DNA from 3 places in the Xenorhabdus aichiensis genome. Region 1 is predicted to be linked to each of the others. Evidence: predicted binding sites of a transcription regulator. Region 1 holds the regulator's gene; each other region holds the start of a gene.
What was found. Region 1 encodes Fur, which represses iron uptake genes when iron is present. Its sites were predicted from a motif close to ATAATAATGAGAACNACTATCAA; they were not measured.

Region 1 (10,493 bases):
CTTTACAATTGAATTTATGGCAAAAGAACAAACTGATCGCACCACACTGGATTTGTTCGCAGATGAACGCAGGCCAGGGCGACCGAAAACGAATCCGCTGTCCAGGGATGAGCAGCTTAGGATCAATAAACGCAACCAGTTGCGCCGAGATAAAGTCAAAGGACTGCGTCGGGTGGAATTGAAGCTCAATGAAGATGCCGTCGATGCACTGAACCATCTGGCAAAAGAGCGCAATATCAGCCGCAGCGAGCTGATTGAACAAATGTTATTAGCTCAACTGGCAGAAAATCACCTTACTAATTAACGGCTTTCACTCGACAGCATGAAACGACGTTACCACACAAATCTGACAGACTTGTCATTGATGTTTGGTCAAAATAACGCTTTTAATTTTATTAAAATTAACATTTTTCCTGCTGATTTCAGCGTGATGTGTATAGCTTAATACACAATTAAAATAAGAGGTTAACCCATTTTATGGCATTAATAGGTATATTCTTCGGCAGCGATACAGGCAACACAGAGAACATTGCCAAAATGATCCAAAAAAAATTGGGCGGTGCTGATGTTGCTGAAGTCCACGATATTGCCAAAAGCAGCAAAGAAGATATTGAAGCTTTCGATATCCTGCTGCTCGGCATTCCGACTTGGTATTATGGTGAAGCTCAGTGTGACTGGGATGATTTCTTCCCGACACTGGGAGAGATCAATTTCGATGGCAAACTCATCGCTCTGTTCGGCTGTGGCGATCAGGAAGATTACGCAGAGTACTTCTGTGATGGTATGGGTACGATTCGCGATATCATTGAACCTCTCGGTGCCATTATCGTAGGTCACTGGCCAACCGAGGGATATCACTTTGAAGTCTCCAAAGGCATGGCCGACGATAACCATTTTATTGGCCTTGCTATCGATGAAGATCGCCAGCCAGAATTGACGGATGAGCGCGTTGAAACTTGGGTACAGCAGATTAAGGCCGAGATGAGCCTGTCAGAAATTCTTGGCGTATAAGGAGCCAAGCTCCTTTTCACGGGATAATTCCTCAATAATGTGTCATGATATCGGGATAGGTGTGGTTTTCATTTAGAATATCCATGCCTATAATCTATAGCGTGAAACAGAATCATGATTCTCTCACGATACCCCCAAGTATCATAAGTTCACCTTACTAAGTTACAGGACTGAATCCGCATGACCGACAACAATAAAGCATTGAAAAATGCTGGACTTAAAGTAACACTTCCACGCCTGAAAATTCTGGAAGTGCTACAGGATCCAGAATGCCATCATGTCAGTGCGGAAGATCTCTACAAAAAACTGATTGATATCGGTGAAGAGATTGGCCTCGCCACTGTCTATCGCGTGTTGAACCAGTTCGATGATGCCGGCATTGTCACACGCCACAATTTTGAAGGCGGTAAATCGGTTTTTGAACTCACTCAACAGCATCACCATGACCATCTGATTTGCCTTGACTGCGGTAAAGTCATTGAGTTCAGTGATGAGTTTATTGAAGAGCGCCAGAAAGATATCGCTGAACGTTACGGGATCAAGCTGTCAAACCATAGTCTCTACTTGTATGGTCACTGTACTGCTGGTGATTGCCGCAAAGATAGCACGATGCATGATGAAAACTCATGATGAGAAAACACGACACAATAAGAAGTTATGACAATTATCCACTTCTGTGTCTCATTTAGTCTAATTAAGCTACTGCCGATTAGCTCAAGCTAATCGGCAGGCTGCTTTTTAAAAGAAATATCAGAGCGTGATTTTTACTTCTTCATCTCGGCTAAAACGCTTGCCATCAGTACTGACAGAGCGCACTTTCACATTACTGCTGACATGTGGGCGCTGCCTGTCATCGTAAATCTCCCATGTTTTACCGCCATCCAGCGAATACTGGATCGCTAGCCCCGGCAAGGCGATATTAGCTTCCAACGTCCCGGATACGATCCTTCCCCCAGGTACTGGCAACCGATACGCAATGTTAGCTTTATCCAATTTCGCCAGCTCATGCTGTCCCATCAAATTGGCAAAATCTATCCAGTCATTGTTGAGCGCATTGGTATCAACATAATGTGTTACGCCGCCCTTATATTCCCTGCCCTGCTGATAATTCTGTTCCCAACTCGCCTGATGCCATGCACGTTCCGCCAACGGCAACAAGCGCGGGTAAATCATATATTCCATCTGATCATCAGTACGCACAGTTTCGCTCCATGATTGCCCTGACAGCCCATAAGCTCCCGGCCAATGTTTGTTGCTCTGAGTATTGAAGCGGTTGCCATCGCGATCCACCGATGTTTCAGCGTTTTGTGGCATATTGTTCGGCGCAAAACTGAAAATTTTTGCTTCATCATTGAAGCGAGTTGCCCAATAGTAGCCGCGCTCTTTCGGACTAACTTCATACGGCATATCAAGGTAGACATAATCAGGGCTGGAAACGACCACTCGATAGCCCTTATTCGCCCAATCATTGGCGGAGTCATAGCCTCCCCAATAGAGTGTATCCCAGAAATTCACTGCCACATGCTTGGTCGCGAAGTCTTTTGCCGACTTCACATGTTTCAAGCCATCCTGCCATGCCTGCATTGTATCAATGCCATGAGTGTTGACGATCTTGCTGACTTCAATAGCAAAATGGCTGTCAAGTTCACTAACATCTTTAACAATGCCCTGCGCTATCATTTTCTGGCAAGCCTGAGATTTTGCCCACGGTTTGTCTTCTATTTTCTTGTTGATGATCCCCTTACCCGGTTCGATTGGACCATCTTTGTCCTGATACCCCGCTCCCAAACGAATGTTTTTCGCTTCATCACCACCAAAATGCCATGTGTTCAACGGTAATTCCGCTTCTTTGTGCATTAAAGCGATTTCGCTGATAATTTTGTCAATAAACCGCTTGGAGGAATCCATACACGGATTTAAATAACTGCGGCGATCGTAGAGCTGTACTGATGTCGCATTCGTGGTATCAGTCGGGTCAAGCAGGCGATATTCATTGGCCTCCTGCTCTTTCCCCTGCGCCATCAGATTTTTGTAACGGGCTTCCATCGACACGACCGCTGCACGAGCGTGAGCAGGGGTATCAATCTCGGGGATCACTTCTATCTGGCGCGCTTTTGCATATTTCAAGATATCAATGTAATCCTGACGACTAAAATAACCACTTCCCATATTATTGCTATCAGGCCCTGATCCTAACTGCGGCAACAAACATTGAGTTTCACTCAGATCATGACAGCGTTTGCTCCCGACTTCAGTCAGCTCTGGCAGACCGGGGATTTCCAGACGCCAGCCTTCATCATCGCTCAAATGGAAATGGAATTTGTTCAGTTTATAACTGGACATCTGATCGAGCAGACGCAGGACAGCTTCCTTACTGTGGAAGTTACGCCCAACATCCAAAAATATGCCTCGATATTCGAACCTGGGCGCGTCTTTTGCCGTTAGTGTGGCTATTGTAGGATCACCATTGGCAGGGAGCAGAGATAACAAGGATTGCAGGCCATAAAACACACCGGATTGATCAAAAGCGACGATTTGCGTTCCTTGAGTTGTGATATTCAGCGAATAAGCCCCTTGCACTCGCCAGTTGCCTGTAAATTTGTTTGCGTTGATCTGTGCCGCAATCCGATAGCCATTATCCGTTAGCTTGATATTGTGAGAGGCAAAGCGTTCTCGAATAACGTTGATTGATGCGTTGCTCAACCCGCCCAACTCCAATTTCACGCCACGGGATAGGTTCACATCTTGTGAATGGATAGTCAGCGTTTTAGGCGTCGGAATAACCTGTCCACGCAGTTGATCCCCGCTGATTTTTACCATCTGCTGGTTTTTTACAAAACGAGTTTCTGGGGTCATCTGGATATTGTTATCTGACGTAGTGCGTTTCCACTGATCACCTGTAAAATCAGATAAAAACGCACTCAGATCTTCCGTATCGGTATTCGCCAGTATTTTAGGCGTCGCATCACCGGAAGTGGCATACCAGCGTGGCATAAAATCTGTGCTGTAAATCTGCCAGTATTCTCCAAAGATCGGTAACAAGATTTTTTCATTGGCCTTGATACCGGTGAATTTTTTCGTCGGCTCCAGCTTATGTAAGTCACCCGTGATATGCGTGATTTTATATTGCTCATGATCGACTTTCAGGATCTGGCGAATACTGTGAAAATAGATCGCCCAGTCAGAGGAGTCGATCGCCTGATTGCCATTAGCCAATGTGATATGAACCTGATTACAGGAAGCCCCGTCCGCGCCTAAAATGGCACAATCAGTTCCATGTGCTCCTGCTTGATTATCCTTAATTTTGAAATTCACTTTTAATTGACTAAGCGAATCCACTACCTGCTGTGACGTCATTTCTGCATGAACACAGCCCATTAATCCAACTGTCGTGATGAGTGCTGCCAAGGTACGCAATTTAACGCTTTTCATGAATGACCTCGTCTGAACTTATTATTCTTTTATACCCTGCAACTTCAGATTTATCGGGTATAGCTGGGTAATGCTGCTTCTGTCAGTCAATACCGCGCTATAACAAACGCAGAAACAGCGACGACAGTCCATAAAAGATGCTAATTGGCATAGTTACAGTAAATGTAATATTTTTTCCGCCCAGAAGAACAGGCTATTTTTTGTACCACCAGTTATCAATAGCGAATAACCCTACATAAAATAAGACTATAAGGCAATTTTTAATCTTTAGTGGGGAGAGTCAATTTTCATTACAAATATTTTAAACATAAAAAAAGCGCGATAATAATCGCGCCTTTTTAATGTTTTGGTTATATAAATTAGCTCTGGTTATTCCTGAGAGATCTTTGTCCAAGTATCACGCAAGCCAACTGTGCGGTTAAATACCAGATGCTCTGCACTGGAGAGGCCGCTATCAGCACAGAAATAACCTTCGCGTTCGAACTGATAAGTTCTTTCTGGCTGTGCATTCACCAGCCCCGGCTCGGCAAAACCTTTACGCACGACCAATGATTCTGAATTGATTGTGGATAAGAAATCATCTTCCGCCCCTGGGTTTGGTACACTGAACAAACGGTCATACAGATAGAATTCCGCTGGCACGGCATGTACCGCACTCACCCAGTGAATCACACCTTTGACCTTGCGGCCGTCAGCCGGATCTTTGTTCAGTGTCTGCTCATCATAGTGACAGTAAATAGTGGTGATATTGCCTTCCGCATCTTTTTCAACACGCTCTGCCTTGATCACATAAGCATTACGCAGGCGCACTTCTTTGCCGAGCACCAGACGTTTGTACTGACGGTTAGCTTCTTCGCGGAAATCGGCACGGTCAATATAAACCTCACGGCTGAATGGAACTTCGCGGCTGCCCATTTCTGGCTTGTTAGGATGGTTCGGCATCGTCAGGATCACTTCACCTTCCGGCATATTCTCAATCACCAGTTTAACCGGATCAAGAACCGCCATCGCCCGTGGTGCATTTTCGTTCAGATCATCCCGGATACAGGATTCCAATGCAGCCATTTCGACGTTGTTATCCTGTTTGGTAACACCAATACGGCGGCAGAATTCACGGATAGCCGCAGCGGTATAACCACGGCGGCGCAGGCCGGAAATGGTTGGCATACGTGGATCATCCCAACCGTTGACAATATTTTCAGTCACCAATTGGTTGAGTTTACGCTTGGACATCACCGTGTATTCCAGATTCAGGCGAGAAAACTCGTACTGACGCGGATGGTAGTCAATCGTAATGTTATCCAATACCCAGTCATACAGGCGACGGTTATCCTGGAACTCCAATGTACATATTGAATGGGTGATCCCTTCCAGCGCATCGGAAATGCAGTGGGTAAAATCGTACATCGGATAGATGCACCATTTATTGCCAGACTGGTGATGCTCGGCAAATTTGATGCGATAAATCACCGGATCACGCATCACGATGAATGGAGATGCCATATCAATTTTCGCACGCAGACATGCTTTACCTTCAGCAAATTCACCGGCGCGCATCTTTTCAAACAGAGCCAGGTTTTCTTCCACACTGCGATCACGGTAAGGACTGTTTTTGCCCGGCTCTTTCAGCGTTCCACGGTATTCGCGGATCTGCTCAGGGCTCAGTTCATCAACATAGGCCAGACCTTTATTGATCAATTCAATGGCGTATTGATGCAGCATATCGAAATAATCAGAAGAGTAGCGAATATTGCCACTCCAGTGGAAACCCAGCCACTGTACGTCAGTTTTAATGGATTCTACGTACTCGATATCTTCCTTAACCGGGTTTGTATCGTCAAAACGCAGGTTGCATTGCCCCTGGTAGTCTTGCGCGATGCCGAAATTCAGGCAGATCGACTTCGCATGGCCGATATGCAGATAGCCGTTAGGTTCAGGCGGGAAACGGGTATGTACGGATGTATGTTTACCGGTTGCCAGATCTTCGTCAATAATCTGACGAATAAAGTTGGTCGGGCGGGCATCTGCCTCACTCATCATTTTATTCCTCAATGCAAAAAGCGCTTTAACATAACCTTCTATATTCTAATAAGCTGAACCGAGAAACAACTCTTTGTTAGTGGGAAATGGGGTTCGGGGCAAAGTTAATGCGGAAAAGCGGGAAGACAAACCCCTTCCCGCGACAATTAAGAGAAAATCTTACTTTAGTTCAACATTTGTTACGTATTTTTGAGCAACAAAATAAGCTGTTGGTTTAACGCCCATCAATAAAATCAACTCACACGATGACTGTTCAATACGGCGATCAGTTGATCCGCACAATAAACAATATGCTCTTCATCCCATGTAGGGTGCAGATACAAGCTGATTGTTCTCGGCAATAAAGAACGTGCAGTTTCACAGACGATATCACGGTAATTGACAGATTCAGGTGATGTGTATTCTTTCGAATGGAAAGGGAAATTGGCTGAACCAAACCCACGGAGCTCTCTGAATACTTTCTCACCATAGGCTTCAGGCCACTGGATTTTAAATGCCGGAATACCTATCTTTTTCAAATCACTCAGGATGATTTCAGCAGTGCAATCCAGTTTGGCAAGATCAAAAACAATGGGATATAACCAGTACGCATTGCATCTGTCTTCATTATTCAATGGCAGGCCGTGGATCAAGTCGATATCCGCAAATTTTTCATCGTAGATCTTCGCATATCGCTTGCGATTGTTCATATTCCAATCATCAAATCGCTCTAACTCGTTCAGACCGATAATCGATTGAATTTCAGTCATACGGTAATTGTAACCGATTCGATTATGCACATGCCACGAAACTTCTTCTAAAGCGAGAAGGTCAAATTTTCTCCGCACATCAAACCCATGATCACGATAAGCCCGGCATTCCCAACCTATTTCAGTATTGTTGGTCACGACCATGCCGCCCTCTCCCCCCGTAGTAAAATGTTTTGACTGGCAGAAGCTAAACGTACCGATATCCCCAATTGTGCCAGCCGATTTTCCTTTATATTTTCCGCCGAGACATTGTGCGCTATCTTCGATCACTTTGAGGTTATGCTGGCGGGCAATCGCCATGATTGGGTCCATATCAGATACGACACCATAAAGATGCACGACAATAATTGCTTTCGTGCGCGGTGTAATCAGTGCTTCTATCTTAGTGGGATCAATGGTGTGCTCTTCTGTCGTATCACAAAAAACAGGAATAGCGCCACATTGTAAAACAGCAAAGGAAGTTGCAATAAAAGTGTAAGAAGGCACGATAACTTCATCGCCGGGGCCAATATTCAATGCGCCAACAGCAATATTTACGGCAGAAGTCCCGGAATTACATGAAATTGCCATTTCTGCGCCAATCCAATGCGCAAATTTATTTTCAAATTCCATGCCTTTTTTTCCAGTCCAGTAATTTACTTGACCAGATAACAGGGGTTCTTGAATATCTTTCAGTGTTTTTTCTGTAAAACTTGGCCATTGTGGGAAATTCATAATTTTACACCTTAATATTTTTAAAATAGATAAAATTAATCCTATAAAATAAAGCACATAACTAATCAATCAGATTATTTCAATGTTTCTTTATCAATTTTGTATTTGCCACCATAATTAATGCACCAATAGCTAATATATAAAATGCTGTCTCTAGACCAGAATTTTGGGCAATAAATCCTATTAAAGCTGGCCCAATCATAATTCCAAAATACCCAAATGTGACAATAGAAGCGACAGCATGGCTAGGCAACATGACTTTTTGAGTTCCAGATATTGAACATAAGATGGGAACAATATTTGATGATCCCAATCCAATAAAGAAAAACCCAATCATAGATAGATTGAGAGTTCCTACATTAACAACGATAAGAAATCCAATGAAGATACTGAGTGTACCAACAAAAAATACTTTCCCCCTTCCTATTTTCGATATAACCCGATCTCCTATGAATCGTCCTATTGTCATCGCTGCTGCAAAGGCAGCATACCCAAATCCACTGAATGAAATATCAATATTACGCTCACTAACTAAAAATACTCCACTCCAGTCAATTACAGAACCTTCAATAATTCCCATTAAAAAACAAAGCAAACTCGCTACAATAATGATTCCCCGGGGAAAAACAATCTTTTTACTATCGCCATCCCCATGACTTTTATGACGACTAATAAGTCCAGAAAAAGAAAACAAAAATAACACAGACAATATAAAGGATATAATTAAGCATGCTGCAAGCGCTGAAAAATCCAAATAAAGTAATATCGATACACCCGCAGCACCAAAAATCCCCCCTAAACTAAAAAACCCATGAAATCCCGACATTAAATTTCTATTTGTATTTTTTTCGACTTCAACCGCCTGAATATTCATTGCAACATCCACTGTACCAATGGATGCACCAAATATAAAAAGCATGAAACCCAGTTGAGTGACATTAGGTGACAATATTAAAAGCGGTAAAGAGACAATAACAAAAATTCCTGAATATATAATAACCTTACGACAACCAAATAAAGTGGTAAGAAATCCTGTAATCGGCATCGAAACAATTGAGCCAAAACCAAGAAAAAGTAATAAAAAACCTAATTCTCCTGCATCAATATTTAAATCAGCCTTTACCAATGGTATAAGAGGAGCCCACGCAGCAATTCCCATACCTGCTGCCAAGAAAACAATTCTAGTAGAAATAACATTATTCATTAAGCATCTCAACTATAATATTGATATATAACCATTACGTTTCAGTTACTTATAAATATTTAACAGTAAATAATTTCAAATTTACACTTATAAGTTCATATGGACTCTGAAAGCATTAATCCCCATCTCAGCAAGCTTAATTTCATTCCAGTCATTAATTAGACCTATAACTGAATCAAACATTTTTTCTTTTCCACCAATCTGTATCACCTTACACCCTGCTGCTAATGCGCTTTGCACCCCAGCATAAGCATCTTCAAAAACTAAACAATCTTCAGCCGCAATATTCAAACGTTCTGCTGCCATAAGATAGGGATCAGGATAGGGCTTGCCATTCAGCACATCATCAGAACCAATTATGAAGTCTGGTATCTTAAGGCCACAAATCGCCATCCTATGATATGCAACTCGTTGGCTGGCAGAAGTGACTACAGCCCACGGACAAGCCGCTAAAGAAATCAGAAATTCTTTTGCCCCAGGCAATGCCTTAGCAGTATCAGAATATTTAATTTCTAAATCATCTAATAGCTGTATTTGTTCTTCCATATTCAAATGAGGAGCAATAGACGAAATAACATCTCTGGAACGAACACCATGACAAATATCCAACACTTTTTTTATGGATATATTGTTCAATTCGCACCATATAGACCAAATAGCTTCGACTTCTGAAAGTGATTTAACTAAAGTACCATCCATATCAAATAAAATAGCTTTTATATTAATAACTTCCATTACCCCTCCATAATAAAACACAAACATTATAAACACTATTTCATGCTAATTAAGGTGAATTATAATTAACTATAAAAATAATAAACCAATAAAAATAAATTAAAACCAACGCCAAATCGCTTATTGACGAATAAACTCAGATCACTTTAGGATCATTGATAATCCAGTAAATCTTAATAGAAAAAACCCCTAAAATCATAATGCTATAATTAATAATCGTCTTCATCAAACTCCAATTCTCCCTTGTATCCTCCCAAATAACAGGAAATTGATATAGTGTCTTCGAAAGCCTATTCATGAGGTAAATAATTTCAGCATCAAATGCATACCCCTTAATCCTTTGCTTAGAAAATACTTCTTTTGCCACATCAGACTTTAACATCTTGAATGGACACTGAGAATCAGAAACTTTACAGTTTAGTATTAAGTTAACAATTTTTAAAAAAAACTTACTTGTTATTTTTCGATATAGATTCGCTTTTGATTTACTCTTTGAGAATCGCTCTCCAATAACGAGATCAACATTGGACGTTTCAATTTTTTGATATGCACTAAAAAAATCACTCTCTTTTATTGGGAAATCAATATCAGTATAGAAAATATATCTT
Region 2 (10,493 bases), on a different contig from region 1:
TCGTGCCAAATATATATAGTTGCAATACAGGTTGATGTGCTGAGATAATTTTCCCATCTGATCTCACATTCTCACTCATGAGGTTTCAGTTTAGGTCCCGTGGCTAATCTGATTGGCGGGGCGGGTTATCATTAACAAATAGTCTTAGTAATACCAAAAACATGGCAGAGAAACGCAATATCTTTCTGGTTGGGCCTATGGGTGCCGGCAAAAGCACTATTGGTCGTCAGTTAGCTCAGCAACTCAATATGGAGTTTTACGACTCTGATCAAGAAATTGAGCGACGTACCGGAGCTGACGTGGGCTGGGTATTTGATGTGGAAGGCGAAGAAGGCTTCCGCGACCGTGAAGAAAAAATAATTAACGAATTGACTGAAAAACAAGGCATCGTACTGGCAACGGGTGGGGGTTCTGTTAAATCGAAAGAAACCCGTAATCGTCTGTCTGCCCGTGGTGTGGTCGTCTATTTAGAAACAACCATCGAAAAACAGTTAGCTCGTACCCAGCGTGATAAAAAACGCCCTTTACTTCAAGTGGATGCACCAGCACGAGAAGTTTTAGAAAATTTAGCTGATGAGCGCAACCCTCTCTACGAGGAAATTGCTGATCTGACTATCCGTACAGATGAGCAAAGCGCCAAAGTTGTTGCTAACCAAATTATCGAATTACTGGAAAAAAACTGATTCACGCTGGTGTGCACAGCAGCAAACGATAAGGCGAAAGCTGATATGGAACAAGTAACTGTTACGTTAGGTGAAAGAAGCTATCCGATTACCATAGCCCAAGGGCTATTTTCTAGCGATGAGGCATTCAAGCCCCTGCAAGCTGGTCAGCAGGTCATGATAGTGACCAACGAGACGCTGGCTCCCCTGTATCTTGAACAGGTGAAATCCACATTGCAGGGTATGGGTCTTCGGGTAGACGAAGTTATCTTACCTGACGGTGAACAGTACAAATCACTTTTTGTGGTCAATGACATTTTTTCCGCTTTACTGGAAAATAATCATGGTCGTGACACAACGCTTATCGCTCTCGGTGGTGGTGTAATCGGTGATATGACAGGGTTTGCCGCCGCTTGCTATCAACGCGGCATTCGCTTCATTCAAGTACCCACCACATTACTTTCTCAGGTTGACTCTTCCGTCGGTGGAAAAACCGGCGTCAACCATCCCCTCGGCAAAAACATGATAGGGGCCTTTTATCAGCCAGCGTCCGTTATCATTGATATCAATTGCCTGAAAACATTACCTGCTCAAGAGCTGCATGCAGGTCTGGCTGAAGTTATCAAATACGGCATCATTCTGGATGGTGAATTTTTTAACTGGCTTGAAAGCAATATCGAGAAATTACTGGTTCTCGATAATCAGACAATAGCTTATTGCATTCGTCGCTGCTGTGAACTCAAGGCATGGGTTGTCGCTGCTGATGAACAAGAACGCAATGGGATGCGAGCACTATTAAATCTCGGCCATACCTTTGGGCATGCTATTGAAGCTGAAATGGGTTATGGTGTCTGGCTGCATGGTCAGGCGGTTGCTGCAGGTATGGTGATGGCAGCACGGGCATCTGAACTTGTGGGCACGTTCTCAAGACAGGATACTCAGCGCATTATCAGCTTGCTGGAGCGGGCAAAGCTTCCAGTCAACGGCCCAGTAGAAATGTCTCCAGAAATCTATTTGCCGCATATGATGCGCGATAAAAAAGTCTCTGCGGGAAAACTGCATCTGGTACTGCCTACGGCGATTGGGAAAGCAGAGCTTCGTTCTGATATCGGGTCTGATGTCATATTAGACGCCGTCCGCCTATGCCTGCCATCAACCAGCTAAATACACGATTATCTGAATATGGCAAAATTCCTTCTGGGAATAAAAGCTTGAATAATGAATCATTTTCTGGCTGTTATGCTATAAAATAGCTACATTATCAGATAGAACATTATCGGTTTTAGTTAGATCAAGCTGACAAACCTCTAAAATAACAATTGGCAGTATTATCTCTGCTGAGAGGGCATATGGACGAATTAAAATCAGAAAACAAACAAAAAACAGAAAACGAATTTAAACCCGATACATCTGATCGCCGCCCTCCGCGATCGCGCAGCCAATCCAACCAGCCCAAATTGGCAGTATCCCGCCAGCAATTAATGATTGGGGTTGGAATTCTGGTGCTTTTACTGCTGATTATTGCTATCAGTTCTGCATTGAAATCGCCAACTGAGCATGAGAAACAGCAATCCCAGAATACGGCTGAGAAAAACATCGATCTATCCGGCTCTTCTTCACTCTCTACCAATAATCAGAATAGCTCGCCGGAAAATCCATCGGCACCGGCAAGCCATGGCTCACAAGAAATCAGTATGCCGCCCATTAGCAATACACCAAGCAAAGATCTTTCTCCAGCACCTGAGGCAAATAGCCATAACCAGCGCATAGAATTGCCCGGTGATATTTCTGATGCCTTGAATCAACAGCAAGGCAACATCAATAATACGGTGGAAAAAAACCTGACGCCATCACAGTCCAACTCTATGCAACAGATGGTGATACCACCAGTTGAACAGAATAAGACTGAAAAAGTTGCACCGCCGAAAATAGAAAAAATGGCAAAATCAGAAAATCATGCCAAATCAACTGATAAACCAGCAATATCCCATCATCAGGCCAGTAAAAAGAGTGTGACCGATACTCGCGGTGATTTACTGAAAGCCTCCGCCAACCGATTCACACTCCAGTTAAGTAGCGCCAGCCGCTCGGATACCTTAATTGCCTTCGCAAAGAACAATAACCTTTCAAATTATACGGTTTATGAAGCGAAACGTGAAGGTAAGGCATGGTTTATCTTGATCCACGGTAGTTATGGTTCGGTTTCTGACGCCAAAAGTGCCATTTCCTCACTCCCGGCTGAAGTTCAGGCCAAAAAACCTTGGGTTAGAAAACTACAACAGGTTCAGCAAGATCTGAAAAAATAAAACTATTTTGATTAGGCGCTGATATGCTGTCCTAAACAGAGTACAATCTGCGGCTCTGAAATTATTGAATAGCTAATTTGACGGCATGAAAAAAAAACGCGCTTTCTTAAAATGGGCCGGTGGAAAATACCCCTTGGTGGATGATATTAAACGTCATCTACCAGAGGGAGAACGCTTAATTGAGCCATTTGTTGGCGCAGGCTCGGTATTCCTGAATACCGATTATGATTCTTACATCTTGTCAGACATAAATAGTGATCTGATCAACCTGTATGACACGGTAAAATCTCGTCCAGAAGAATTTATCAATCATGCCCGTCCATTATTCTCTCAGGAGTTCAACACTGCGGAAGACTTCTATCGCCTGAGAGAAGAGTTCAACAAAAGCCAAGAACCACTGTACCGCAGTCTATTGTTTCTTTACCTTAACCGCCACTGCTATAACGGCCTCTGCCGCTATAACTCTCGGGGAGAATTTAATGTCCCTTTTGGGCGGTATAAAAAACCTTATTTTCCTGAAGATGAACTTTACTGGTTCGCTGAAAAAGCCCAAAAAGCCTCTTTTGTCTGCCAGCATTACCAAATCACGCTAGACAACGCACCACAAGGATCAGTAATTTATTGTGATCCTCCGTATGCCCCACTTTCGGCAACGGCTAATTTTACGGCCTATCATACAAATAGTTTTAACCTCCTCGATCAAGAAAATCTAGCGAGGATGGCCTATCATCTTTCCTTTCAGCAGGGCATTCCTGTGCTCATATCCAACCATGACACGCCAATGACGCGGGAATGGTATCATCAGGCTTCTCTTCATATTGTTAAAGCCCGTCGGACAATAAGTAGAAATATTCTTGCTCGGAGTAAAGTTGATGAGCTTTTGGCGTTATACTGCCGGAAGTGATTGAGGTTTCTTACCCCTGAAATAATGGGGATAAAACAATGAATTGGAGAAGATAATAATGAAGAAAGATTTTCTGATTGCCCCATCCATTCTATCCGCAGATTTTGCCCGATTAGGTGAAGATACCGCAAAGGTTCTGGCCGCAGGCGCTGATGTTGTCCACTTTGACGTTATGGATAATCACTATGTGCCAAACCTGACCATTGGGCCAATGGTCTGTCAGGCGCTGCGTGATTATGGCATTACGGCACCGATAGACGTTCATCTGATGGTAAAACCTGTAGATCGCATTATCCCTGATTTTGCCAAGGCAGGTGCAACCTATATCACTTTCCATCCCGAAGCGAGCGAACATGTTGACCGTACCCTGCAACTGATCAAAGAACATGGCTGTAAGGCAGGTTTGGTTTTCAACCCAGCAACCCCTCTCAGCTACCTTGATTATGTTCTGGATAAGCTGGACGTGATTCTGCTGATGTCCGTTAACCCGGGTTTCAGTGGCCAGTCCTTCATTCCAGAAACCCTGAACAAGTTACGGCAGGTACGCAAAATCATTGACGAAAGCGGATACGATATTCGTCTTGAAGTTGATGGTGGCATCAAGGCCAATAATATTAAAGAAGCGGCTCAGGCAGGCGCAGATATGTTTGTTGCTGGTTCTGCTATTTTCAGCCAGCCTGACTATAAAACGGTCATTGATGAGATGCGCCGTGAATTATCAAAGGTGGCATAATGGTAACAAGTATTAAGAAAAATCTTCGTGCCATTGCATTTGATCTGGATGGAACATTAGTCGACAGCGCCAGTGGTCTGGCGGAAGCACTGGATCAGGCTCTGATTGCCAAAGGTTTACCTGCGGCAGGCAAAGAACGAGTTGCTATCTGGATAGGTAACGGTGCGGATGTCATGGTTGAGCGTGCACTGAAATGGGCAGGCGTAGAATCCACCCCTGAACTGCATCGTGAAACCCGTAAGCTGTTTGATGGATTTTATGAAACAACCGTGACAACAGGCAGCCAACTGTTTTCCCACGTAAAAGAGACTCTGGCAGCACTGGCACAGCATAATCTGCCAATGGCCATCGTAACCAATAAGCCCACACCTTTTATTGCGCCATTACTGGAATCATTGGGGATCAGTGAATACTTTTCACTGGTGCTGGGTGGTGATGATGTTAAAGAGAAAAAACCCCATCCTGCCCCGCTATATCTAACAATGGGCATGTTTGGCATCCATAAAGAAGAATTGCTTTTTGTCGGTGATTCCCGTAATGATATTTTGGCGGCACAGGCAGCCGGCTGCCCTTGTGTTGGCTTAACCTATGGATATAACTACGGAGAATCGATAGCATTAAGCCACCCAGATTATATATTGGACCATTTCCCGGATTTACTACCGGCTATCGGATTATCCACGTTGAAACTTCAGGAAGCGTAACAAAATGAATGAACCCACTGTAATGAAACCAAACTCCCAAAAACCTATTGTGTTCAGCGGCGCACAGCCTTCCGGTGAATTGACCATCGGTAACTACATGGGGGCGTTACGTCAGTGGGTTAAAATGCAGGATGAGTATGATTGCATCTATTGCATCGTTAACCAGCACGCTATTACCGTGCGCCAAGACCCAAATGAATTGAAAAAACGCACGCTTGATACGCTGGCACTTTACCTCGCATGTGGCATTGACCCCAAGAAAAGTACGATCTTCGTTCAGTCACACGTTCCACAGCATTCTCAATTAAGTTGGGTACTTAACTGTTACACCTATTTCGGTGAACTCGGCCGTATGACTCAGTTTAAAGATAAATCAGCTCGTCATGCGGAAAATATCAACGCAGGGTTATTTAGCTATCCGGTTCTGATGGCCGCAGATATTCTGCTTTATCAGGCCAATCAAATCCCTGTGGGAATTGACCAGAAACAGCATCTTGAATTGAGCCGTGATCTGGCACAGCGCTTTAATGCCATTTACGGTGATATTTTCACCGTACCAGAGCCATTCATTCCAACGGGTGGTGCTAAAGTGATGTCTTTGCAAGATCCAGCCAAGAAAATGTCAAAGTCGGATGATAACCGTAATAACGTTATTGCCCTGCTGGAAGATCCAAAATCGGCAGCGAAGAAAATCAAACGTGCCATCACTGATTCCGAAGAACCACCACGTGTATGTTATGATTTGGAAAATAAACCCGGCGTCTCCAATTTACTGGACATTTTGGCAGGTGTAACAGGTAAGACAATTCCTCAATTGGAAGCTGAATTTGAAGGCCAAATGTATGGTCATCTGAAAGGTGCAGTTGCAGAAGCCGTTTCTGGAATGCTGACTGACTTGCAGGAACGTTTTCACCATTTCCGCAATGATGAAGCATTACTTAATCAAATCATGGCTGAAGGAGCTGCCAAGGCACAAGCTCGTGCTCAGGCGACTTTAGATAAAGTTTACGAAGCGGTAGGGTTTATTGCTCATCCGTAATAACAATATTATCGAATAGTAAAAATGCTGGCCATAATACTGACCAGCATTACTGAGAGAAATTAGTCTCACTAGTTACTTAATTTTTTCTTCGTAACGCTTTGCTGCCTCATCCCAATCCACTACATGCCAAAACGCCTTAATATAGTCTGGACGGCGGTTTTGATATTTCAGGTAATAAGCGTGTTCCCACACATCCAGACCCAAAATGGGGTAACCTGAAGCACCGGCAATTTCCTCTCCCATTAACGGGCTGTCCTGATTGGCAGTTGAAACAACCGCAAGTTTGCCATCTGCTTTTAGAACCAGCCATGCCCAGCCAGAGCCAAAGCGGGTTGCAGCGGCTTGCTCAAATTTTTCCTTGAAGATCTCAATACTACCTAAATCCCGCTCAATGGCCGTTCTCAAAGTACCACCCAAGACCGTTCCCAATTTTAATCCTTTCCAGAACAGGCTGTGGTTTGAGTGCCCTCCCGCATTATTACGAATAAAAGTGCGTTTATCCGCAGGGATTTTATCAAGCTGCTGGATCAGATCATCAATAGGAAGTTTAGCTAATTCAGGGAAGGCTTCCAGCGCTGTATTCGTGTTAGTTACGTAGGTTTGATGATGTTTGGTATAATGAATTTCCATCGTCTGATTATCGAAATGAGGCTCCAGAGCATCATAAGAGTAAGGTAGAGCAGGCAGGGAATAGCTCATGTCATATCTCCAGTGGTTTAGAATGTATAAAGCTCACAGCTTGTGAACAAGGTGGTTATTATAATGACTTGGACGATAATGAAAATGATTATCAATTCCATATTATAACTATGGTTTCCTTTCCATTTCTCAGTTTCATTTTTTCATTGGATAGAATAACTAAATAAAATCCATAAGTTAGTCGTTCTCCCCAAACATTAAATTATCAACAGAACTTAATTTCTCTCAAACACGCCGCATTAATTGATCATTCCATGAAATCCATTCTCTTTAATGCGTGATCTTACGCCCAAAAAAGAAACAAAATTTCTCCTTACACTTTAGTTAACGTTGTTTTGACATAGTATTAACAATCGCAAGGAGATAAAAATATGACTCAAATAATCAAGCATCTTATTCCTGCTGACATTGCAGAAACAGCCCTGATAAGCAAACAACAATATCTACAAGATTACCAATGGTCACTACAAGATCCTGAATCGTTCTGGGGTGAGAAAGGTAAGATAGTAGATTGGATAAAACCTTATACTCGGGTTAAAAACACTTCTTTCGACCCAGGACATGTCAGTATCCGCTGGTTTGAAGATGGCACGCTGAATTTAAGTGCCAACTGCCTTGACCGCCATTTGCAAGAACGTGGTGAGCAAACCGCTATCATCTGGGAAGGAGACAATCCCGCAGAATCCAGGCATGTTACTTATCGCGAGCTATATCATGATGTCTGCCAATTCGCCAATGTATTGAAAAAACTTGGTGTCAAAAAAGGCGATGTCGTTGCGATTTATATGCCAATGGTACCTGAAGCCGCAGTTGCCATGCTGGCCTGTGCCCGAGTTGGTGCAATCCATTCCGTGATTTTTGGTGGTTTCTCTCCTGATGCCATTGCTGGCAGGGTTATCGATTCCAATGCCAAGCTAGTTATTACCGCAGATGAAGGGGTACGTGCAGGCCGCGTTATTCCATTGAAAAAAAATGTCGATGAAGCATTGAGCAATCCAGCCGTGACCGACGTTGCTAATGTGGTAGTCTTCAAGCGTACTGGTAACACCAAAAGCTGGCAGGAAGGCCGTGATTTGTGGTGGCATGAGTTGATCGAAAATGTCAGCACAGATTGCCCTGCCGAAGAAATGAATGCCGAAGATCCACTTTTCATCCTTTATACCTCTGGCTCAACCGGCAAACCTAAAGGGGTTCTACATACCACTGGCGGTTATCTGGTCTATGCTTCTTTGACTTTCAAATACACGTTTGATTACCGTCCGGGTGAGATCTACTGGTGTACAGCCGATGTTGGCTGGGTAACCGGCCACAGTTACCTTCTGTATGGGCCTCTCTCCTGCGGTGCCACATCATTGATGTTTGAAGGGGTGCCAAACTACCCCGATGTCAATCGCCTCTGTCAGGTCGTTGATAAGCATCAGGTTAATATTCTCTATACTGCACCAACCGCCATTCGTGCATTAATGGCTGAAGGCGATAAGGCGATTGAAGGAACCAAACGTACATCACTACGTATCATGGGCTCGGTAGGTGAGCCAATCAATCCTGAAGCATGGGAGTGGTACTACCGGAAGATAGGTAACAGTAAATGTCCTATCGTCGATACTTGGTGGCAAACCGAAACAGGCGGGTTCATGATCACGCCATTGCCCGGAGCAGTCGACCTCAAACCAGGTTCAGCTACTTTGCCATTCTTCGGCATCAGTCCGGCATTGGTGGGCAATTCAGGTGAGCCATTAACTGGCGAATGTGAGGGTAATCTTGTTATCACGGATTCCTGGCCGGGACAAGCGCGAACTTTATTTGGTGATCATGAGCGTTTTGAACAAACCTATTTTTCCACTTTCAAAGGTATGTATTTCAGCGGAGATGGCGCTCGACGTGATGAGGACGGTTATTATTGGATCACTGGCCGTGTCGATGATGTCCTGAATATTTCAGGTCATCGGTTGGGAACCGCAGAAATTGAGTCTGCGCTGGTTTCACATCCAAAAATTGCCGAAGCTGCCGTTGTTGGCATTCCACATCATATCAAGGGGCAGGCGATTTATGCCTATGTCACACTGAATCATGGTGAAGAACCTTCCCCGGATCTTTATACCGAAGTCAGAAATTGGGTTCGCAAAGAAATCGGCCCGATTGCAACACCCGATATTCTTCACTGGACGGATTCGTTGCCCAAAACGCGTTCAGGAAAGATCATGCGCCGTATCTTGCGCAAAATTGCTTCCGGTGATACCAGTAACTTAGGTGATACCTCCACACTGGCCGATCCGGGTGTCGTTGAAAAACTGCTGGAAGAAAAGCAATCCATGAATCTGTCTTAAAAAAGTGCGCCGCCGAAAGGCGGCTTGAATAACGTATCACCAAAAGCAGAGAACTGTGCAGGGACATGACAAATACGTCATGAGTTCCCACGGATTTTTGTACCCCGCGTTTGGCTATCTATAACGCAATAAGGTGTATCGTTCAAAATCCAAAAGGAGACGCTCTGATGAATCCTAATATTTATCAAGAGATTGAAAATAATCCCCGCTTTAAGGAATTGGTTCAGAAACGTGGGCGCTTTGCCTGGTTATTATCCGCCATCATGTTAGTACTTTATGTTGGATTTATTTTTCTTATCGCTTTTTCCCCTGAATGGCTTGGTACTCCCCTCTATGAAGGCTCCAGCATGACCCGTGGTATTCCTGTGGGTGTTGGCATTATATTTATTTCTTTCATATTGACAGGGATCTATGTTGTCAGAGCGAATGGTGAGTTTGATCGTCTGACTTCGACTATCCTCAATGAGGTAAAAAAATGAAAAAAATCGTATTGTCAGCGATGCTGCTATTTTCCACACTCTTTCACAACTTGGCACAAGCGGATGCTATTTCAGGCAATGTAGAAGAACAACCCTTGAATATTCAAGCTATTGTCATGTTTCTGTTATTCGTTGGGTTCACTCTTTGCATTACTTATTGGGCTTCAAAACGAACGCAATCACGTTCAGATTATTATACCGCTGGAGGACGCATTACAGGGTTCCAAAACGGGATGGCCATCGCTGGTGACTATATGTCAGCCGCCTCTTTTCTGGGAATTTCCGCGTTAGTCTATACCTCTGGTTATGATGGGCTGATCTATTCGATCGGCTTCCTTGTTGGCTGGCCAATTATTCTATTCCTCATCGCTGAACGTCTGAGAAATCTAGGGCGTTACACGTTTGCTGATGTCGCCTCTTATCGATTAAAACAGCGCCCCATTCGTACTCTGTCAGCAACAGGCTCTTTAGTTGTCGTTGCGCTATATTTGATCGCTCAAATGGTTGGGGCAGGAAAGCTCATTGAGCTGCTATTTGGGTTAAATTATCACATCGCAGTTATTTTAGTCGGTATTTTGATGGTGCTGTATGTGCTGTTTGGTGGGATGCTGGCAACGACATGGGTTCAGATTATCAA
Region 3 (10,493 bases), on a different contig from region 1:
GATCCGCCACCATCCTCAGCTTGCCGCACGTTTTGATACTGAGCAAAGTGCTTCTCCTCTACAACTGATACCCCTTTTATCAGAGGATAGCGAGATTTGGCCGCTTGATTTTTATCAGCTCCCCGAATTATCTGAGCAGGAAGAAGAGGCGGCATTATTAGAACTGGAAAGAACGGAACTGGCTCGCGATCTTTTCCACCAGCCTCAAGCCATGCTGCATGCTTTACTGGTGTGTCACGGCGAAGGTTCACGTTATACGTTATTGTTGAATATTCACCATCTCGTCGTGGATGGCTGGTCAACACCTATCTTGATACAAGATCTTTTAACCTTGCTGAATCAAGGTGAACAGGCGTTATCTGTACCCAGAGTCAGTTATCAAGAGATCGTACATCAATTGGCGGCACGAGAAACGGCAGCGGCGCGCCAATGCTGGCAAGATGTGCTGAAGGGCGTCCAACCGACCAAACTGTTCAGCGATCAACCCCATAACGGTAACGTGAAAGAACTTGATATCGTGCTCAAACCTGAAATGGAACAGGCACTATTCAGCTTATGTCAGCAACGTGGTTTGACACTCAATACGCTGATGCAGGGGATCTGGTCTGTTCTGCTCAGTATACACAGTGGCTCGTCCGATGTGGTTTTCGGTTCCCCCGTGTCTGGGCGATTTGGTCAGATTGAAGGGTTAGACCAGCATGTTGGGCTGTTCAGCAACACGCTGCCGGTTCGAATGACGCTGGATATCACGTTACCCCTATTGCCTCAGTTGGAACAATTGCAGGCACAGCAGATCCAGTTGATTGAACACGACAATATCGGTCTGGGTGAAATTCAACATATTGCGGGGACAAGTACGCTTTTTGATACCTTATTGGTAGTGGAAAATTATCCAGAAACCGATACTGAATCAGATTGCACCCAAACGATCATTTGTCAGCGGATTAATAACCGTGGTTACACGCATTATCCCTTAACCTTGCTGGTTCTGCCGGGTAAGCGGCTGCGTTTATTAATGGAATATCGGGAATGTGTCAAACAACCTGAATTATTGGCTCAACGCATTCTTCTCCTGATTCAGCAACTGCTTGAGCAACCCGATACGGCTCTGCAGGATTGGATTTTACAATCACCGGATGAAGCTGCATTGATTACCGAAGTGAATCGGACACACCATGAAATCCCTTCTGGTACACTCCACCAGTTTGTGATTGAACAGGCTGAAAAAACGCCTGATGATTTAGCGTTACTGGATAACCAGCATCACCTGACTTATCGGCAAATGCGTGTTCAGACCCGTCTATTAGTTGATCGTTTAATTGAAGCAGGGGTTCAGCCCGGTGATATTATTGGGATTGCTTTACCCCGTTCAGTAAGACTCAGCCTGGCATTACAGGCGATACTGGAAGCGGGAGCAGCCTGGTTACCCCTCGATACCGGTTATCCTGATGATCGTTTGGCGATGATGCTGGAGGATGCCCAGCCACGGTTAGTCATTACGGAAAGTGAACTTCAAGCGCGTTTTGCTCATCAGGCTCCTTTGCTGGTACTGGATCAGTTGGCGGATGAAAATCAGCAGCCGGTGCATCCCGCAGCACAAGTGACGCCACAGCACACGGCTTATATCATTTATACCTCGGGTTCAACCGGACGGCCAAAAGGTGTGATGGTCAGCCATCAATCCATTGTGAACCGTCTGTTATGGATGCAGGATGCTTACCCACTTACCCGGGATGATGTGGTTTTGCAGAAAACACCATGCAGCTTCGATGTTTCTGTCTGGGAATTTTTCTGGCCGCTGATGACAGGCGCTAAACTCGTGATGGCTCCACCTGAAGTGCATCGCGATCCAGAAGCGCTAATGCAGCTTATTGATGACTATGCGGTGACGACGCTGCACTTTGTGCCATCCATGTTGGCGACGTTAGTTGACTCATTGGCATCATATCAGCAAAGTGCGTTATTCTGCCCTAGCCTGCGTCGGGTGTTTTGCAGTGGTGAGGCGTTATCCTGTGAACTGGCTCGCCGCTATCAAACATTCATCACTGCACCTTTACATAATCTCTATGGGCCAACGGAAGCGGCAGTCGATGTCACATGGCAGCCGGCTTATGGTGAGGCATTAGATCACTGTACAGGTTCAGGTGTGCCTATTGGCCGACCGGTATGGAATACCCAATTGCGTATTTTGGACTCTTGGCTGCGTCCGGTTCCTGTTGGTGTAGCGGGCGATCTCTATCTCTGCGGTATTCAATTGGCGACGGGCTACCTGAACCGGGCTGATTTGACGGCCAGCCGTTTTGTGGCTGATCCTTTTGCCTGTGGCGAGCGCATGTATCGAACTGGCGATATTGCCTGTTGGCTGCCGAATGGTGAAGTGGAATATCTTGGACGCAGTGACGATCAATTAAAAATACGGGGTCAGCGTATTGAGCTGGGAGAAATTGAACAGGTTCTTCTGGAACAGCCCGGCGTCGCTCAGGCGGCGGTTGCTGCGTGTGAATTAGGCAAAACAGCCAACACTGTTAGTGATGCAGATGCCCGCCAGTTAGTTGCCTGGTTAATTCCTCAACCCGATGTTTCACTGGATACAGAGGCATTACATCAAGCACTTACCCGGCGATTGCCTGCTTATATGCTGCCGGTCAGTTATGTACTTCAGGACAGTTTCCCATTAAGCGCCAATGGGAAATTGAATCGCAAGGCACTTCCTATGCCACAGAAACTCACTACTGGGCGCTTGCCTGTGGCAGGTCTGGAAAGCCAAATGGCAGCCCTTTTTGCTGAAGTTCTGGACTGCGACACCGTTTGGGCTGATGATGATTTCTTTGCGCTGGGTGGCCACTCACTGTTAGCTATGCGCTTGGCCGCAGAAATACGCCGCCGTTTTAATCGGTCTATTTCTATTGGTCATATCATGGTTGCTCGCAGCGTCGAAAAACTGAGCGCATTACTGTCTGATGAGAATAGACAAAATTCCGCAGAAAATCGTGGCTTGGGGGAAGTGTTCCCACTAAGAGACGGGCACGGCCCGGCACTATTCTGCCTGCACCCTGCATCTGGCTTTGCCTGGCAATATAGTGGGCTGCTGCGTTATTTAAAAGGCGACTGGCCGATCATTGGACTACAGTCACCTCGCCCGCTGGGCGTTATTGCCGACTCTGATAGCCTTGAAGATATGTGTACACACCATTTAGCGACATTGCGGCAGATCCAGCCACATGGCCCTTATTACCTACTCGGTTATTCGTTAGGCGGGATGCTGGCTCAAGGCATGGCTGCGCGCTTGCGCCAAGAGGGAGAAGAAGTGGCTTTCCTCGGATTATTGGATACTTATCCACCGGAAGGCCAAGACTGGACTGTCTTAAGTGAAGAAGAAGCCAAAGAAGAAGCTGCGCGTGAACAGGCCGAATTTATGGCCGCCACGGAAGATGAGCGTGATCCCCTGTTGCGTGCTGAAAAGCAGGCCATGTTCGCCGAAATTGTGGCTAACTATAAGGATTCTGTTCGTATCCTTTCATCAGCCGCCAATCAAAAATATGATGGCGAAGCCATTCTGTTTTCGGCAACACGCACATTGCCTGCTGATATGGATGTTGCAGCGACATGGGCGCCTTGGATCCGGCAGTTAAGCATCTATTGGCAAGATTGTGAACATGCGGATATTCTTTCGCCAACATCACTGAAACAGTTAGGGCCATTGCTCAATACACTGTTGAAAACGCATCGCGATTGAAAAAATACCTAGCTTGAAACATTACCTAAAAATCCCGTCATCATTCATTGGTGATGGGATTTTTTCTTTTTAACGGTTTTTAAATGTCTTTTACCGAATGGTAGCGGCCGCAGGGAATAACCAGGGGCGTGTGGGAAACCGGATCTTCAATGACAACACAAGATAAGCCAAACACCGATTTGATCAGTTCTGTACTGATAATATCCTGAGGCTTACCCTGTGTAACAATCTGCCCTGCCTGCATAACGATTAAATGATCCGCATAGCGGCATGCCTGATTAATATCATGCAGTACTGCAACAAGGGTGTGGCTGCTTTCCTGATTAAGTTGCAGGAAAAGATCCAGCAGGTCAATTTGATGAGCAATATCGAGCCAGGTTGTTGGTTCATCAAGAAACAGTAAAGGAGTTTGCTGGGCTAATACCATAGCTACCCAGACACGCTGCTTCTGCCCTCCTGATAATTCATCAACATAGCATTCAGCTAATTGTGCAATCCCTGTGGCTTTCATCGCCTGAGCCACGGCAGTTCTATCATCCAGACTCCATTGGCGCAGCAGGCTTTGATGGGGATAGCGGCCACGGGCGACTAGCTCGGAAACCGTGATATTTTCCGGCACTATCGCTTGCTGGGGCAGTAAACCTAACTGACGTGCCAACGCCTTAGTCGATATTTGTTGAATATCTTTTCCATCCAGCAAAATATGACCGTGATGGGGCTTCAGTAAACGACAAAGCGCACGCAGCAACGTAGATTTGCCGCAGGCATTTGGGCCAATGATTACGCTGAACTGTTTATCCGGAATACTGATACTTAAATCTTCAGCAATAATTTTTCGTTCATAGCCTAATGTCAAATGTGAAGCGCTGAGGCGATATGTCATCGATAATTACTCTTTCTGTTTACTGTATGATTGGCATTATTGGCGAGCTTCCCGAATAAGAAGCCAAATAAGGTAGATACCACCAATACTGACGGTGACAGCACCCACAGGTAGCTGCACATTTGAAAAAGTATGCTGCGCAACTAAATCAGCAGTTAACAATAGCAAGGCACCTGTCATAGCAGCAGAAAACAGAGGAACATAGCTTGTACCTGTTAATCTTCGGGCAATTTGCGGTGCAGCAAGGGAAATAAAGGATATCGGGCCTGTCGTTGCCGTCACGACAGCAGTCAGAAGGATGCCATAGAGAATAAGCTGCATACGGTTAGTTTCAACATTACAGCCCAAGGCGCTGGCTTTATCATCCCCCATTTCCATTATTTTCAGCGACTTTGCCAGAGCAAAAGCGCCGAAAGTCAGCAAAGGAATGACAAACAGGGCTGAAGCAGATTTTTGCCAGGTGATGCCGTTAAGCGAACCGTTGCCCCAAAGTGCCGCACTCATGACATGTTCCAGCGAACCCGTTACGATAAGCCAAGTATTGACCGCTGTCAGCATGGCACTGATAGCAATCCCCACAATAATCAGGCGGAAACCGTGGATACCCTGGCGCCAGGCGAGTAAATAAATTAAGGCAGCCGTTAATGAACCGCCGATCAGCGCGCCCAGGGTCATTTGATAATAACCGCCATTTAGAAAAATCAGAGTAATCAGTACACCAGTCCATGCGCCGGTACTGAACCCCATAATATCGGGACTGCTCAAAGGGTTGCGGATGACAGACTGAAAGATGACGCCACTTATCGCCAGTGCGGCTCCGACCACCAGCGCAATGGCAACACGGGGCGCTCGCCATTGCGTGACGACAGCAATAATGCCGGGATCACCTTCACCTTGAAAAGCCTGCCAGATTTGCCAGAAGGGAAGTTTCAGCGTTCCGTAATAAACAGCGAACAGCGCTAATAACATAATTAAAAATAGCTGGAGAGTATTCACCAGTAGAACCCGAAGGGGAATGCGGCCATTTATCCACCCTTCTGGATTCCCGACTTGCAACATTTTCGGCATGAAATCTGTCTCCTGCTCAATATTTACGCTTACGTACCTGCCAGATCAGCACGGGCGCACCAATAAAGGCCGTGACGATTGATACGCGCAGCTCACCGGCAACCAGTAAACGCCCGACGATATCTGCACTAAGTAATAACACCGGAGCCATGAGTAATGAATGCAGAATGATCCAGCGCTGGTCTGGGCCACACCACCAGCGCGCGATATGTGGGATCATCAATCCAACAAACCCGATCGGGCCAGCCAATGCGGTTGCCGTTCCACATAACAGCATAATGGCTATGATGGCTGAAACTTTTACCCAGAGGATTTTGACGCCTAACGTTGTTGCGATTTCTTCCCCCATACTCAACGTATTGAGCGGCCTTGAAATCAATAAGGTGAGCGCACAGCCGGTAAGAATGAGCGGAGCAACAAGGAGAGTAACCTGTAAAGATCGGATATCCAGCGTACCCGCCTGCCAGATGCGTAATTGATCGAAAGTTGAAGGATTGAGCAGGGCAATATTGGTAGTGACCCCGGTTAACAGAGCGCTAATCGCGACTCCCGACAGTATTAAGCGTACAGGATTGGATTTATCACCAGACTGCATACTGATTAACCAGACCGCCAGGCTGGCAAGAAAAGCGCCCAGACAGGCCACGCTAACTTTTGCCATAACACTGCTTAAGCCAAATAATGTGATTGCCACTACGATGGCAAAGCTGGCTCCTGCGTTGACACCCAATATGCCCGGGTCTGCCAGAGGGTTACGTGTCAGTGCCTGAATTAATGCCCCCGCGCCACCTAATGCCATCCCGACCAAAATACCGACAAGGGTACGAGGCAGGCGCGATTCGAGAATAATGATGCTCTCATTGTTATGCAGCTCACCGGTTAAACTATTCCAGACGGTCTCAGGGGCAATATATTTACTGCCTAATAACAGACTCGCTATAGAAAAAATAATGAGGAGTAATAAACAGATTATGGGACCTGTTAACCGACGGGTACGATAAGTATGAAATTGAGGCAAGGGTTTTGAAGAGGTTATCTCACGATGCATTGGGGCAGCAGGCATAACCGGAAAGACTCCATTCGTTATTGATTGTGATAATCATTTGTATTGCCATTATCATTAACGGTCGATATGCTAGCACAGCTTTTTCTGGAAACATATTTATATTGCGGCAATTAAGCTGCGAAGATCACTTATTTCAATTCCTGTTTACGTACTGCATGGAGCATCATGGCTAAGTCATCAATCCTGCTAGACTTCAGTTTACTTAAAAATAATGCACACTTCCGCGCTATCTTTATCGCCCGTATGCTATCTGTTTTTGCATTAGGAATGCTGACAGTGGGCGTCCCAGTTCAAATGCAGTCTTTGACCGGTTCTACCTTGCAGGTGGGGATCGTGGTGGCATTGGATGGGATCGGCATGTTTATCGGATTGATGCTGGGCGGAATACTGGCCGACCGCTATGACAGGCGTAAACTGATTCTGTTTGCCCGTGGCACTTGTGGCTTGGGTTTTGTTGCATTAAGTTTTAATGCGTTTTTGGATTCCCCTTCACTGTTTGTACTCTATTTTCTTTCCGTCTGGGATGGGTTCTTTGGCGCTTTAGGCATGACCGCTTTAATGGCGGCGATCCCAAACTTAGTTGGCCGGGAAAATCTAGCTGCGGCGGGTGCCTTGAGTATGATCACGGTTCGCATTGGTGCCATTCTTTCCCCCGCATTAGGGGGGCTTATTATCGTTGCCAGTGGGCCGGGCTGGAACTTTGCCATTGCCGCAGCAGGGACTTTGGCTACACTGATCCCACTGGTGAGGCTGCCAAAAATGAAGCCACAGTCAACCCTGCAAGAGCATCCACTCAGAGCGTTAGTGAGTGGTGTACGATTTGTCTGTCAGCATAAAATCGTAGGCAGTGTGATATTAGTCGGTATGTTGATCAGCATGGCGGGGGCAGTTCGCATCCTTTTCCCTGCGTTATCTCAAGAGGTTTATCACCAAGGTCCTTCCGCGACAGGTTTGATGTATTCAGCCGTTCCTCTGGGTGCCATGCTAGGAGCATTTACCAGTGGCTGGATAGGACGAAGCGCCCGACCCGGTCTTCTGCTCATTATTTTTGCGCTGGGCTCTTTCCTCGCATTATCCCTGCTCGGTGTCATGACGCATATTGTCCCGGCATTACTCGCATTGGTGTGTTATGGCTACCTGAATGCTTTTGCTTCCTTATTGCAGTTTACACTCATCCAGAGTCATACACCGGATCACTTATTGGGGCGGGTGAATAGTTTTGTCACGGCACAGGATGTTACCGGTGATTCTATGGGAGCGTTGGGATTAGGCGTCATGGGACGTCTGTTATCTCCTCTCATCACGGCGCTTTCATTTGGTTCTTTTGCGGCAATTACCTGTCTATTGCTTGCAGCACTGGTAAAACCTCTGCGCCATTCTACTCTGCATGATAATGCCGCATCATTAGAGGGCGGTGCCTCTGAAAAGTGAATATGATGCAGCAATCTTTGTTTTTTGAACCGCCTAATTTTTTAATTCTTGATTTGAGAAATAGTGTTCAATGCGATCAAGCATATTGTTTGCACTGTAATAGTCTAAGCGGAAAGTATCCGGCCCCATCGCATAGAGGCGTTGAGTACTGACAGCAGGCAGGTGCTGTAAAAAAGAGTTAGCATTCACAGCTTGAATGGTGCTGTCATTGGTAGCGAATAGCATAAAGGATTGGCCGTTTAAACCATCTGCTAACCCTTCAGCAGAAAGCTGAATGATATCTTCACGTTTGCCCATACTGGTTTCTGTTTTCAGGCTGGTCGGTAATGTGGCGAGTGTAAAACCTAATTGATGCAATAATTGCCCTTGCGCAGATGATGGCGTCCAAAGATTGACACCTCTCCCATCAGCATAATAGACAAATGCAGAAACAGGATTCGGGGGTAAGGTGATATCTTGTTTCACTTTCTGCAAACGTTGCTCAAAGCGCGCGATGATTTCCCCGGCACCAGCTTCATTCCCGGTTATTTGCCCAAGTTGCAGGGCAAGCTGTTGCCAGCTCTTATCGCCATAATCAATAACCAGTATGGGTGCAATGGTTGAGAGTTGTTCATACAGTTTCATGGCTGAATCCCCTCCCGTCGCTGAAATAACAATCAGATCTGGCACCATAGCCGCAACAGCTTCGGCATTGGGTTCACTGATATAGAGAAGCTTTACACCTCGTTCATAAGCAACTTTGGCCCATTGAATAAAAAAGCCTTGGCTATCAGCCACATCAGTATTTGGGCCTGTTGCGCCTGAAGCGATTAAAGGGGCATTGATAGCCAGCAAAGTGCCACTGAGCGTCACGCTGGTAGAAACAATACGCTTAGGAGGTTGTGTTAATGTGAGAGGACCTTTTACTGTTTCGAAGGTTCGTGGCCAGCCCGCCATGCTGGTGGTTTCCCCAGAAGGTTGAGGATGTCCGGCTTTAACTTCTGTCGATTTTTTATCACAGCCACTGGTAAGGATTAGTGCGATAAAAGCAAAAATAACGGTGATTAATCGGTAATAGGAAAAAGTAAATTTGCACTGCATTTTTAATTTCCTTAATCATCAGAGCATAAATGGAATTCTGGCATGGAAATACCCAAAACTTTCATTCGACCTATTTGAATAAAGGGAAAGAGTACATTCTATCCAGAAGTAAGGGACACATAGCGCAACCATAAATGAAAATGGGAATTATTACTATTAAATATGATCATATTTTACAGAGGCTTACCCATTAATTCTATAGCGGACTGCGATGTTGATATCACCCTGGTTTCCACCATTCAGTCGTTTTCCCGGAGTGAGGATATCGGCAAGAGCTTTAGTGCATTTTCAACGTTGGCCAACACTGCTGAAGCTGCATCAGGATTATTGTCTGGTCTGTTTGCGATGATTGGTTTGCTCTCCTCCTTTATTGGCATGTCCTTTTTAATCGCTCTTACAGGGCTGATTGCCATGAAGCGAATACATGGACAACCCACCCCGGAAAATCATAACGAGTAATAAAATAGCCTTCAAAAATAATGAGGAGCATGCTACGTGGGAATATATTGCTTAAAAACATAGACCTTCTTATTAAATAGGTATTTATCTAAATTTTTTATTTTAAAATTAATTACTATTTAAGTTATTTATGCCAACAATCTTTAATTATAAATGGAAAATTTAACGGAAAATGTTTTATTAAATTTAAGCTACTTGTTATTGTTATGAAAAACCAAGAGCTCGAAATATTCATCACGCATTAACCATTCCTATTTTTACGTTTTTTGGTTTTCTTTTTATTATCTCTGCATACTTCTAATTGAACGTTTATTATGATCTAAGTTGTATCGTTCTCAAGTTAGACTAAATAAAAAAGGCCTGGGAATTATTTTACAATGAGATTAAGTATTACAGCCGTAATCCATATTGTGCCATGATGAGGCTCTTCTTCCTTAAATAAAAGGCGGTGTCACATGCCATCCCCTGCCAAAATCTGGGAACAGGCGCCACAGGCATTACATGCCCGTCTGGCGCCCTTATTTCACTATACCGGCCCACGACAACGCAGTCTCGCCTATCTTCGGGGGATTGCTCAGTGATGTTGAACGTAAGAATAGCTGGCAACTAGCTGAATGGATGGGGGAAAGTACCCCCGATGGGATTCAATATTTGCTGGAACGCGCTGATTGGGATGTCGATATGGCCCGCGATATCCTGCGGGATTATGTGACTGAACATTTGGGCGATGAGCAGGGTGTTCTCATCATTGATGAGACCGGATTTATCAA

Region 2: sodA (superoxide dismutase [Mn]) is a predicted target of Fur. The motif match lies at 7,123-7,145, and genes of this name have one in related genera.
Region 3: fepD (Fe(3+)-siderophore ABC transporter permease) is a predicted target of Fur. The motif match lies at 6,774-6,796, and genes of this name have one in related genera.

What each region holds. Positions count from the first base shown of each region.
Region 1 is NZ_JAQRFO010000013.1:20,418-30,910, forward strand. It holds gene ybfE (LexA regulated protein) at 17-304, shown strand; gene fldA (flavodoxin FldA) at 478-1,011, shown strand; gene fur (ferric iron uptake transcriptional regulator) at 1,192-1,641, shown strand; gene PSI22_RS07970 (beta-N-acetylhexosaminidase) at 1,762-4,443, opposite strand; gene glnS (glutamine--tRNA ligase) at 4,813-6,480, opposite strand; gene PSI22_RS07980 (DegT/DnrJ/EryC1/StrS family aminotransferase) at 6,717-7,946, opposite strand; gene PSI22_RS07985 (MFS transporter) at 8,026-9,150, opposite strand; gene PSI22_RS07990 (HAD-IA family hydrolase) at 9,238-9,885, opposite strand; gene PSI22_RS07995 (glycosyltransferase) at 10,022-10,493, opposite strand, start outside.
Region 2 is NZ_JAQRFO010000043.1:23,703-34,195, forward strand. It holds gene aroK (shikimate kinase AroK) at 162-683, shown strand; gene aroB (3-dehydroquinate synthase) at 729-1,826, shown strand; gene PSI22_RS16480 (SPOR domain-containing protein) at 2,012-2,968, shown strand; gene dam (adenine-specific DNA-methyltransferase) at 3,054-3,872, shown strand; gene rpe (ribulose-phosphate 3-epimerase) at 3,931-4,605, shown strand; gene PSI22_RS16495 (phosphoglycolate phosphatase) at 4,605-5,309, shown strand; gene trpS (tryptophan--tRNA ligase) at 5,314-6,348, shown strand; gene sodA (superoxide dismutase [Mn]) at 6,424-7,050, opposite strand; gene acs (acetate--CoA ligase) at 7,422-9,377, shown strand; gene PSI22_RS16515 (DUF485 domain-containing protein) at 9,545-9,856, shown strand; gene actP (cation/acetate symporter ActP) at 9,853-10,493, shown strand, end outside.
Region 3 is NZ_JAQRFO010000019.1:38,712-49,204, forward strand. It holds gene PSI22_RS10330 (non-ribosomal peptide synthetase) at 1-3,736, shown strand, start outside; gene PSI22_RS10335 (ABC transporter ATP-binding protein) at 3,816-4,619, opposite strand; gene PSI22_RS10340 (FecCD family ABC transporter permease) at 4,656-5,687, opposite strand; gene fepD (Fe(3+)-siderophore ABC transporter permease) at 5,704-6,750, opposite strand; gene entS (enterobactin transporter EntS) at 6,919-8,184, shown strand; gene fepB (Fe2+-enterobactin ABC transporter substrate-binding protein) at 8,218-9,264, opposite strand; gene PSI22_RS10360 (hypothetical protein) at 9,427-9,723, shown strand; partial or broken gene PSI22_RS10365 (IS701 family transposase) at 10,179-10,493, shown strand, end outside.